2 regions of the Bacillus sp. JJ664 genome follow, and region 1 is predicted to be linked to the other one. Evidence: a T-box and tRNA genes for the amino acid it is inferred to sense, from the RefSeq annotation. Region 1 holds a T-box; the other holds one or more tRNA genes.

Region 1 (4,873 bases):
AAACGTCGTGAACCATCTAATCCATTTTCTGACCAAGCGATCGAAGCATCTAACGGTCCCATAAACATTTCATATAAACGTAATGTATCTGCACCATGACTTGCTACGATATCATCTGGGTTTACGACATTTCCTTTTGATTTGGACATTTTTTCATTATTTTCACCTAAGATCATTCCTTGGTTAAATAACTTTTGGAAAGGTTCTTTAGTAGGAACGACACCTAAATCATAAAGGAATTTGTGCCAGAAACGAGCATAAAGTAAGTGAAGTACTGCGTGCTCTGCTCCACCGATATAAACATCAACTGGTAACCAGTGTTTTAATAAATCTGTATCTGCAATCGCTTCATTATTTGTAGGATCGATGTAACGTAAGTAATACCAGCAGCTTCCACCCCATTGTGGCATTGTATTTGTTTCACGTCGCCCTTTTTTACCTGTAACAGGATCAACTACATTTACCCATTCTGTAATATTTGCTAATGGTGATTCACCAGTTCCGCTTGGGCGAATATCATCAGTTTTTGGTAGAATTAGTGGTAATTCTTCATCAGGAACAACTGTCATTGTACCGTCTTCCCAGAAAATAACAGGAATCGGTTCACCCCAATATCTTTGACGAGAGAACAACCAATCTCTTAAACGAAACGTAACTTTTTTCTCTCCAGTTTTTGAAGAGTCTAACCACTCTAACATTTTTTCGATTGCTTCTTCTTTATTTAAACCATTTAAGAAATCAGAGTTAACATGTTTACCATCGCCAGTGTAAGCTTCTTTTTGAACATCTCCACCTTCAACTACTTCAACGATTGGTAAGTTAAATTGAACTGCAAACTCGTGGTCACGTTCGTCATGTCCAGGTACTGCCATAATTGCACCAGTACCATAGCTTGCAAGTACATAGTCAGCGATCCAAATTGGAAGCTTTTCATTGTTTACAGAGTTCACTGCATAAGCTCCTGTAAATACACCAGTTTTATCTTTAGCTAAATCTGTACGCTCTAAATCACTTTTTGATTTGATTGAATCGATATATGCTTCAACTGCATCTTTTTGCTCAGCTGTTGTAATTTTGTTTACTAGATCATGTTCCGGAGCTAATACTAAATAACTTGCACCGAATAATGTGTCTGGACGAGTAGTAAATACAGTTACTTTTTCATCGTATCCTTCAACTTTGAAGTAAACTTCAGCACCTTCAGAACGACCAATCCAGTTTCGTTGCATTTCTTTTAAGCTTTCTGGCCAATCTAATTCTTCAAGATCTTCTAATAATCTGTCTGCATAAGCAGTAATTTTTAAAATCCATTGTTTCATAGGACGACGTTCAACTGGATGTCCTCCACGTTCACTCTTCCCATCGATTACTTCTTCATTTGCTAAAACTGTTCCAAGTGCTGGACACCAGTTTACCGGAATTTCATCAACATACGCTAATCCTTTTTCAACCATTCTTGAAAAAATCCATTGTGTCCACTTATAGTAACTAGGATCAGTTGTATTTACTTCTCGATCCCAATCATAAGAGAAACCTAGAGCTTGAATTTGATTTCTAAATGTATTGATATTTTTTTCCGTAAACTCAGCTGGATCATTTCCAGTATCAAGTGCATATTGCTCAGCAGGTAATCCGAATGCATCCCACCCCATTGGATGAAGTACATTATACCCTTGCATTCTTTTCATTCTTGATAAAATATCTGTTGCTGTATAGCCTTCCGGATGACCTACGTGAAGACCCGCACCAGATGGATATGGGAACATATCTAGTGCATAAAATTTTGGCTTGCTTGTATCGTCAGTTGTTTTAAATGTTTTATTATCTAACCAATACGATTGCCATTTTTGTTCAATATTACGATGATTAAAACTCATATTATTGCCTCCTTTTTAATGATTAAATGGCTCGGCTGACAGTATCGCAGGTATTTTTTATGAAAATAAAAAAATCCTCCCGCCCCAAAAAGGGACGAGAGGATTTCCCGCGGTACCACCCAAATTAATGTATAAATACATTCACTTGTTTCCGTAACGTGGAACACGACATTCATTACTTGGTAAAAAACCGTTCACAAATGTGGCTTATGGGCGAGTTCATGAAAAGAAGGGATTGACTTTCACCAGCCGTCAACTCTCTAAACCTCTTCACTTTCATTACTATTCCCAATCATTGCCGATCATTTAGATTTAATTTATACCATTTTATTATAACCAAGGAAAAAGGTCAATTATACATTGCCTATTTTATGAAGCAACAGTTTGTTCTTGTGCATTCATAACCTTTTTTGCAAATTTTTCATACAGTACAGAAAAAAACATACTGATTACTAAGAAGAAAACCAATACTATAAATAATATTTTCATACTAAATGTATCTACTACTGCCCCTCCAAGTAAAGGACCAATCATTCGCCCGACCGTACCAGCACTATTTACGATCCCTTGATACATTCCTAACTTATCCTTTGGAGCAAGCATATTTGCAATTGTTGGAACTGCTGGCCATACAAACATTTCGCCAATTGTTAAAATAATCATTCCAATCATAAACATTGAAAACTGTTCTGCAGTACTGACAAGAATTGTGGACGCAATAAAAAATCCAATTCCAAATAACATTTGCTTTCTCATACTTGTAACATATTTTCGAATAATCGTTGATACAATTGGTTGAGCTAAAACAATCAACGCGCCATTTACTGTCCAAAGAAGACTATAATTTGTTAATCCAATTTTTAAATTAGACATTTCTGAAGCAATTGTCGTCTGCCACTGAACATACACTAGCCAACATAAAACATAAGAACAACAAACAATTAATAAAGCTTTCATTGATGGAGTTAGAGAAAACTTAGGCTTATCTTTCCCTACACTGTCCACTACCTTTTCATCCTTTGTTATTTCCATATTTCTAAATCCAATAGCTGCTACAAAAAAGAAAATAATATATAAGATCAAATTAGCTGTAAAAATATAATTGATATCGAAATCCGCTACGATTCCTCCTAAAGCAGTACCGATTGCAACACCTAAGTTTTGAGCAACATACAGTGCATTAAATGCTTTACGTCCACCCTCTGGCCAAGCAGCCCCGACCATTGCATACATAGATGGAAAGACAATTCCCACACCGAAACCTAATGTGATTAAGAAAAAACTATAAAATGACCAAGAATGATTTATGACTAAACCTAATATTGAAAGAAAAGTAATAATGATCCCTGTTAAAATTGACTTATAACCCCCAAATTTGTCAAAAAGCCAACCGCCGAGCATATTACCAAAAACGCCAGCCAATGAGTTAAACATTAAAATAAGCCCTGCTACTGACAAGGACTTTCCTAAATGTTCATGTATATATATCGCATTGAATGGCCACAAAAAAGAATTTCCTGTTACGTTTAAAATCATACCTATTAATAAAAACCAGAGTTTTTTTGGCATTCTGTACTCCCCTTTAAGCCGACCCTTTTTCTCTATATAACTTATTTATTGTAGAGGAGAAAATGTAACCTTTCAACTAAAAAAACTGGGGAATATTTTTCCTTTTAAAATATACTTAATTCAACACTCAAAAATTCTGTTAAGATTAAATTCAGAATGAAAGAAAAGAGGTCATAGAATGGCATCATCTTTTAAAATGACTAAATACATTACATTTATTATTTTGACGGTAGTCTATTATTTTATCATGCAGTATTTTAACTTATTGCCACATGATACTACGATTAGTTTTATCGGATTTGGTTTAATGAGTATTATTCCATTTGCAATTTTAGCAGTATTGTTCATTATTGATTTTAAAAATTTCAAGGCGCAAGTTAGCGTAATTGGAGCAGCACTGATCGCCATAATCCTATTCATCGTCCTTATAGTTTTGAACTCAAGACTTGGTGATGCTAGCGCTTATCGAAATATGATTGGTGACGTCGAGAAAAAAGAATTTGTGAAAGATATGAAGGTTGCTGATTTAGATCAAATTCCAATCGTTGATCATTCATTAGCATTAAACATGGCTGATAAAAAATTAGGTGAGGTTCCATCACTAGGATCACAATCAGACATTAACCACTTAACACTTCAAGAAGTAAACGGAATCATGTATTACGTTGGTCCATTAGAACATACGGGATTCTTTAAATACTATAAAAATAAAATTGGTACAAAAGGATATTTAATGGTGAATGCCAGTAATCCAGATGATGTTAAATTAGTTACAAATTTAGATGGAAAGAAAATTCATTTACGCTATTTAGATAGTGCCTATTTTGGTGACGATTTAATGAGATATGCATTCCGTCATAATAAAAATACAGGTTTAAAAGACTATACATTTGAAATTGATGATAACGGGAAGCCATATTGGGTTATTTCAAAATTTGATTATCATAAAATCGGTGGTGCAGAAGAAATTACAGGTGTCATGGTAATCGATGCTCAAACGGGTATTACAAAAGAATATTCTTTAAAAAATGCACCAAGTTGGATTGAGCGCATGTACCCTGCTGATACAGCTGTCGAACATTTTGACGATTGGGGCACGCTAATTCATGGTTACTTTAACTGGAGTGACAGGGATAAAATTGCAACTACAGAAGGAATTAAAGCAATTACGAATAATGGAAAGATGTATTACTATACAGGCGTTTCATCAGTTGGTAGAGATGAAAGCTTAAGTGGTTTTACGTTAATCGATACCCGAACTGGGCACACGACAATCTACAAAATTTCTGGAGCAACTGAAAAGGCTGGAATGACATCTGCAGAAGGTAAAGTCCAACAATTTAGATATAATGCAACCTATCCAACATTAATTAATATACAAAATGAACCAACTTATTTTATGGCTTTAAAAGACAAAAAAGGCCTTA
Region 2 (4,873 bases), on a different contig from region 1:
GAGCTGTCCGAGTGGCCGAAGGAGCACGATTGGAAATCGTGTAGGCGGGTAACCCTGTCTCAAGGGTTCAAATCCCTTGCTCTCCGCCACATTTAAATTAGGACTTCCAATATATTGGCCCGTTGGTCAAGCGGTTAAGACACCGCCCTTTCACGGCGGTAACACGGGTTCGAATCCCGTACGGGTCACCATTTTTATATTATGGAGGATTAGCTCAGCTGGGAGAGCACCTGCCTTACAAGCAGGGGGTCGGCGGTTCGAGCCCGTCATCCTCCACCATATTACTTAATTAAATAGTACTTTTATTATCGCGGGGTGGAGCAGTCTGGTAGCTCGTCGGGCTCATAACCCGAAGGTCGCAGGTTCAAATCCTGTCCCCGCAACCAAAATGGTCCCGTGGTGTAGCGGTTAACATGCCTGCCTGTCACGCAGGAGATCGCCGGTTCGATCCCGGTCGGGACCGCCATTTATGTTGGCTCGGTAGCTCAGTCGGTAGAGCAGAGGACTGAAAATCCTCGTGTCGGCGGTTCGATTCCGTCCCGAGCCACCATCTTAATTGAATAGATAAATATATATATGCCGACTTAGCTCAATTGGTAGAGCAACTGACTTGTAATCAGTAGGTTGAGGGTTCAAGTCCTTTAGTCGGCACTCTTTAACCGGAGGGGTAGCGAAGTGGCTAAACGCGGCGGACTGTAAATCCGCTCCCTGTGGGTTCGGCGGTTCGAATCCGTCCCCCTCCACCATTTTTTTATAGGGGCATAGTTTAACGGTAGAATAGAGGTCTCCAAAACCTTTGGTGTGGGTTCGATTCCTACTGCCCCTGCCAATTAAATAATAATGGCGGTTGTGGCGAAGTGGTTAACGCATCGGATTGTGGTTCCGACACTCGTGGGTTCGATTCCCATCAGTCGCCCCATATAAATTATTGTAACAAATTGAGAAACAATTGAGTAATATAAGTAATTCTTACATTATATAATATATAAATTGATGGGCTATAGCCAAGCGGTAAGGCAACGGATTTTGATTCCGTCATGCCCTGGTTCGAATCCAGGTAGCCCAGCCATATGCGGAAGTAGTTCAGTGGTAGAATACAACCTTGCCAAGGTTGGGGTCGCGGGTTCGAGCCCCGTCTTCCGCTCCAATTTACGGCGGTATAGCCAAGTGGTAAGGCAGAGGTCTGCAAAACCTTTATCATCGGTTCAAATCCGGTTACCGCCTTTTTAAATTATCCCATGCCGGGGTGGTGGAATGGCAGACACACAGGACTTAAAATCCTGCGGGGGTTGACCCCGTGCCGGTTCGAGTCCGGCCCTCGGTATCAAAAAACCTCTTACAATTGTAAGAGGTTTTTATATGATTATATAATTGGACAATTAGTAGTTCTTATACTATAATTGTTGTATATCGTTTTGGCGGTGTGGTGGAATGGCAGACACGGTAGACTCAAAATCTATTGTCTTCACGGACGTGCAGGTTCAAGTCCTGTCACCGCTATCATATAAAAACAAAAAGAAGGATTTTGCTGTATGCAGGATCCTTCTTTTTGTTTTATTTTGTATAACTTGATAAGACGAAGGTTTTGTTTAAGAAAAATACGGATTGTTGTTCTTAATAAGCATGGAAACATGATCGAGTTCACCTCCATATTAACCTTTTTGCTTTCAATTTTTTACCAATATTTACTAAGACTAAAATTCGACAAAATTTGATTTTTTTCTTGAGTTACTGACATTTGTATGTTAAATTTATATACATAGTTCAGCAATCAATACTATTTACCTATTACTTTTTAGATATATAGTTAGTTGTATGAGCATTCGATGATTTCTTATAACTTGATAACAACGCAGTGTATTGATTCCATAGAAGAACGATACATTGCGTTTTTTTATGGTTAGATTCATAAATAACTAATCTAAAATATGTATTCTAGTATATGATCATTATATCTGTACTTTTTAAACTTTGAACTTTCTGACTAGAATAGTTGATATATACTTGTACTAATGATTGTAAGGTGATATGGATGAACATAAAAGAATTTCAAAAAGAATTGATATTATATAGTAAGGAAATTGGTATAGATAAAATTGGATTTACTACTGCAGATCCTTTTGTAACCTTGAAAAGTCGGTTATATAAACAACAAGAATTGAACTATCAATCAGGTTTTGAAACAAAAGATATTGAACGTAGAACAGATGCGAGAAAGATTATGAGTGAAGCTCATTCGATCATAGCGATTGCATTAGCTTATCCCTCTAAAATGAAAGATGCCCCGAAAAGTAAAAAGGGTTCTACAAGGGGTATATTTTGTCGTGCTTCATGGGGAGAAGATTATCACACTGTTGTTAAAAAGAAATTGTTGCAGCTTGAATCATTTATTTTATTACATTATCCAAATGTAAAGGTTCAATCTATGGTGGATACAGGTGAGTTAGTAGATCGAGCAGTAGCTGAGCGAGCAGGGATTGGATGGAGTGCTAAGAATTGTTCGATTATCACACCAGAGTATGGCTCTTATGTTTATTTGGGTGAGATGATAACCTCATTACCATTTGAGCCGGATACACCAATTGAAGATCAATGTGGAGAATGTACAAAATGTATGGATGTATGTCCAACAAGCGCTATTGTCGCTCCAGGGCAATTAAATGCAAAAAACTGTATTGCATTTTTAACGCAATCAAAAGAAATGATCCCATTGGAGTTTCGAAAAGAAATAGGTAATCGTATTTATGGCTGTGATACATGTCAAACCATTTGTCCAAAGAATAAAGGCATTAATTTTAATCACCACGAAGAGATGGAACCTGATCCTGAAACGGTTAAACCATTATTACGTTCAGTATTGAAAGTAAGTAATAGGGAATTTAAAAGACAGTTTGGTCAAATGTCTGGTTCATGGAGAGGTAAAAATCCAATTCAACGAAACGCTATTATCGCATTAGCTCATTTTAAGGATGATACAGCATTAGATGACTTAAAGGATCTTGCTGTTCATGATGTTAGGCCAGTAATTCGGGGAACAGCAATTTGGGCTATTTCAGAAATAGATCGTGAAAATGGTGCCATTTTTATAAATGAATGTCTGAAAACAGAAAAAGATGAAATAGTAATAGAAGAAATTCAACGTATTCTTTTAAACTAATAATAGATGAGAGGTATAATCTCCATCTTCTCGACATCGTATAGAATATAAGCGAATGTTGAGAAGGGGGGATTTTCTTGTTAAATCGAGACTTTTTAGAACGCTATGTTAAAGAGCGTTTACAATTATACTTTGGAGATGGATCAAGAAGCCATCTCATTCAAGAAAGTGAATATTTAGCAATTCAGCGTAAGGTTGAATTATATCATCAACGAAATACCTCACTTGTAAAAGCATACGGTAGTGTAGAAGTAAAAAATATATGGACCAATGATGACATCACATATGTTAATTATACTTTGCATATTCGCTATTTTTTAAAACAAACAGACTTATATTTTGAAGAAGAACAACAAGAAAGACAAATGGCTTTAAATCATCATGAAATGGTGTATGATATAGAATTTCCTATTGAATATGAAGATGATTTTGATGAAATTGAAATGATAGTAGAAGATGAACTAGACACACCAATGGACCGGAATAATGTATACAATCGATTCAATGCTGTTAAATATGCTGAAACATGGTGGGATGGGCATAATAAGGAGTACCCTCTTTATGCGAATGATTGTACAAATTTTATTTCGCAATGTTTAAGAGCCGGTGGCTTGAAAATGAATGGTATGCCTAAAAACGCAGTTGGATGGTGGTATAAGAATTATTCAGCGAGTAGCTATAGCTGGAGAGTGGCACATGCATTAAGAAAATACTTACCAATATCTCAAACGGGGATTAAAGCGGAAGAAGTTGGAAATCCAAAGGAATTAAGTCTAGGTGATTTAATCTTATATGATTTTGAAGGCGATGGCAGATGGAACCACTGTACGATTGTAGTTGCAAAGGACGAGAATGGGGAACCATTAGTAAATGCTCATACTCAAAATAGTAGAAAGCGTTATTGGTCTTATTACGACTCAACAGCTTACACTGATCATATAAAGTATAAATATTTCCATATTGTAGATGGATTAAGTAAACCAAATATTGAATAATTCCATTCATATTACTGAATTGGTATAATAGAAGACATTGAAACAATTATAGAGGTGAAAATATGGGAATACATGTTGTATTATATCAACCACAGATTCCAGCAAATACAGGCAATATCGCACGTACATGTGCAGGAACAGATACTAGTTTGCATTTAATTCGTCCATTGGGTTTTTCAACAGATGATAAAATGCTAAAAAGAGCCGGGCTAGATTATTGGGAGCATGTGGATATTCACTATCATGATTCTTTAGATGAATTATTTTCTAAATATGAAAATGGAAAGTTTTATTTCATAACCAAATTTGGAGAAAAAACATATTCTAATTTTAATTATTCGAATCAAGATGATGAAATATTTTTCGTATTTGGTAGAGAAACGACTGGTCTACCAAAAGAGTTAATTGAAAAAAATATGGATACATGTTTAAGAATACCGATGACAGATCACATTCGTTCATTAAATCTATCTAATACAGCTGCAATTTTAATTTATGAAGCATTACGACAACAAGATTTTCGTGAGTTGCTAAAGGTAAAAGATTACTCACAGTAAAAACAAAAAGTCACCGTTCAGGTGCTTTTTTTTTGCAAAAAAAGATGCTTCTTTAATATAGGATTTTAGCGTAACATAACTTTTAAATCCTTATAAAGAAGCATCTTCTACTTATTATTTGTTTTTTAGTCCAGGTCTGTCATTATAGCCAGAAGTAAAAATTG

Evidence for each region. A T-box is a leader RNA that pairs with one kind of tRNA and senses whether it is charged. The one in region 1 lies ahead of leuS (leucine--tRNA ligase), so its partner is inferred to be a tRNA-Leu.
Region 2: it encodes a tRNA-Leu, which carries the amino acid that the T-box ahead of leuS (leucine--tRNA ligase) is inferred to sense. The anticodon was not compared.

What each region holds. Positions count from the first base shown of each region.
Region 1 is NZ_JBALMS010000050.1:52,599-57,471, reverse strand. Features, by position in the region: gene leuS (leucine--tRNA ligase) at 1-1,877, opposite strand, end outside; T-box leader at 1,965-2,182, opposite strand; gene V7056_RS09080 (MDR family MFS transporter) at 2,247-3,446, opposite strand; gene V7056_RS09075 (cell shape-determining protein) at 3,625-4,873, shown strand, end outside.
Region 2 is NZ_JBALMS010000080.1:18,175-23,047, reverse strand. Features, by position in the region: tRNA gene V7056_RS13950 (tRNA-Ser) at 1-89, shown strand, start outside; tRNA gene V7056_RS13945 (tRNA-Glu) at 117-191, shown strand; tRNA gene V7056_RS13940 (tRNA-Val) at 204-279, shown strand; tRNA gene V7056_RS13935 (tRNA-Met) at 310-386, shown strand; tRNA gene V7056_RS13930 (tRNA-Asp) at 391-466, shown strand; tRNA gene V7056_RS13925 (tRNA-Phe) at 475-550, shown strand; tRNA gene V7056_RS13920 (tRNA-Thr) at 579-651, shown strand; tRNA gene V7056_RS13915 (tRNA-Tyr) at 662-746, shown strand; tRNA gene V7056_RS13910 (tRNA-Trp) at 756-829, shown strand; tRNA gene V7056_RS13905 (tRNA-His) at 844-919, shown strand; tRNA gene V7056_RS13900 (tRNA-Gln) at 995-1,069, shown strand; tRNA gene V7056_RS13895 (tRNA-Gly) at 1,073-1,147, shown strand; tRNA gene V7056_RS13890 (tRNA-Cys) at 1,154-1,224, shown strand; tRNA gene V7056_RS13885 (tRNA-Leu) at 1,241-1,324, shown strand; tRNA gene V7056_RS13880 (tRNA-Leu) at 1,418-1,500, shown strand; gene queG (tRNA epoxyqueuosine(34) reductase QueG) at 2,033-3,157, shown strand; gene V7056_RS13870 (amidase domain-containing protein) at 3,235-4,152, shown strand; gene trmL (tRNA (uridine(34)/cytosine(34)/5-carboxymethylaminomethyluridine(34)-2'-O)-methyltransferase TrmL) at 4,215-4,709, shown strand.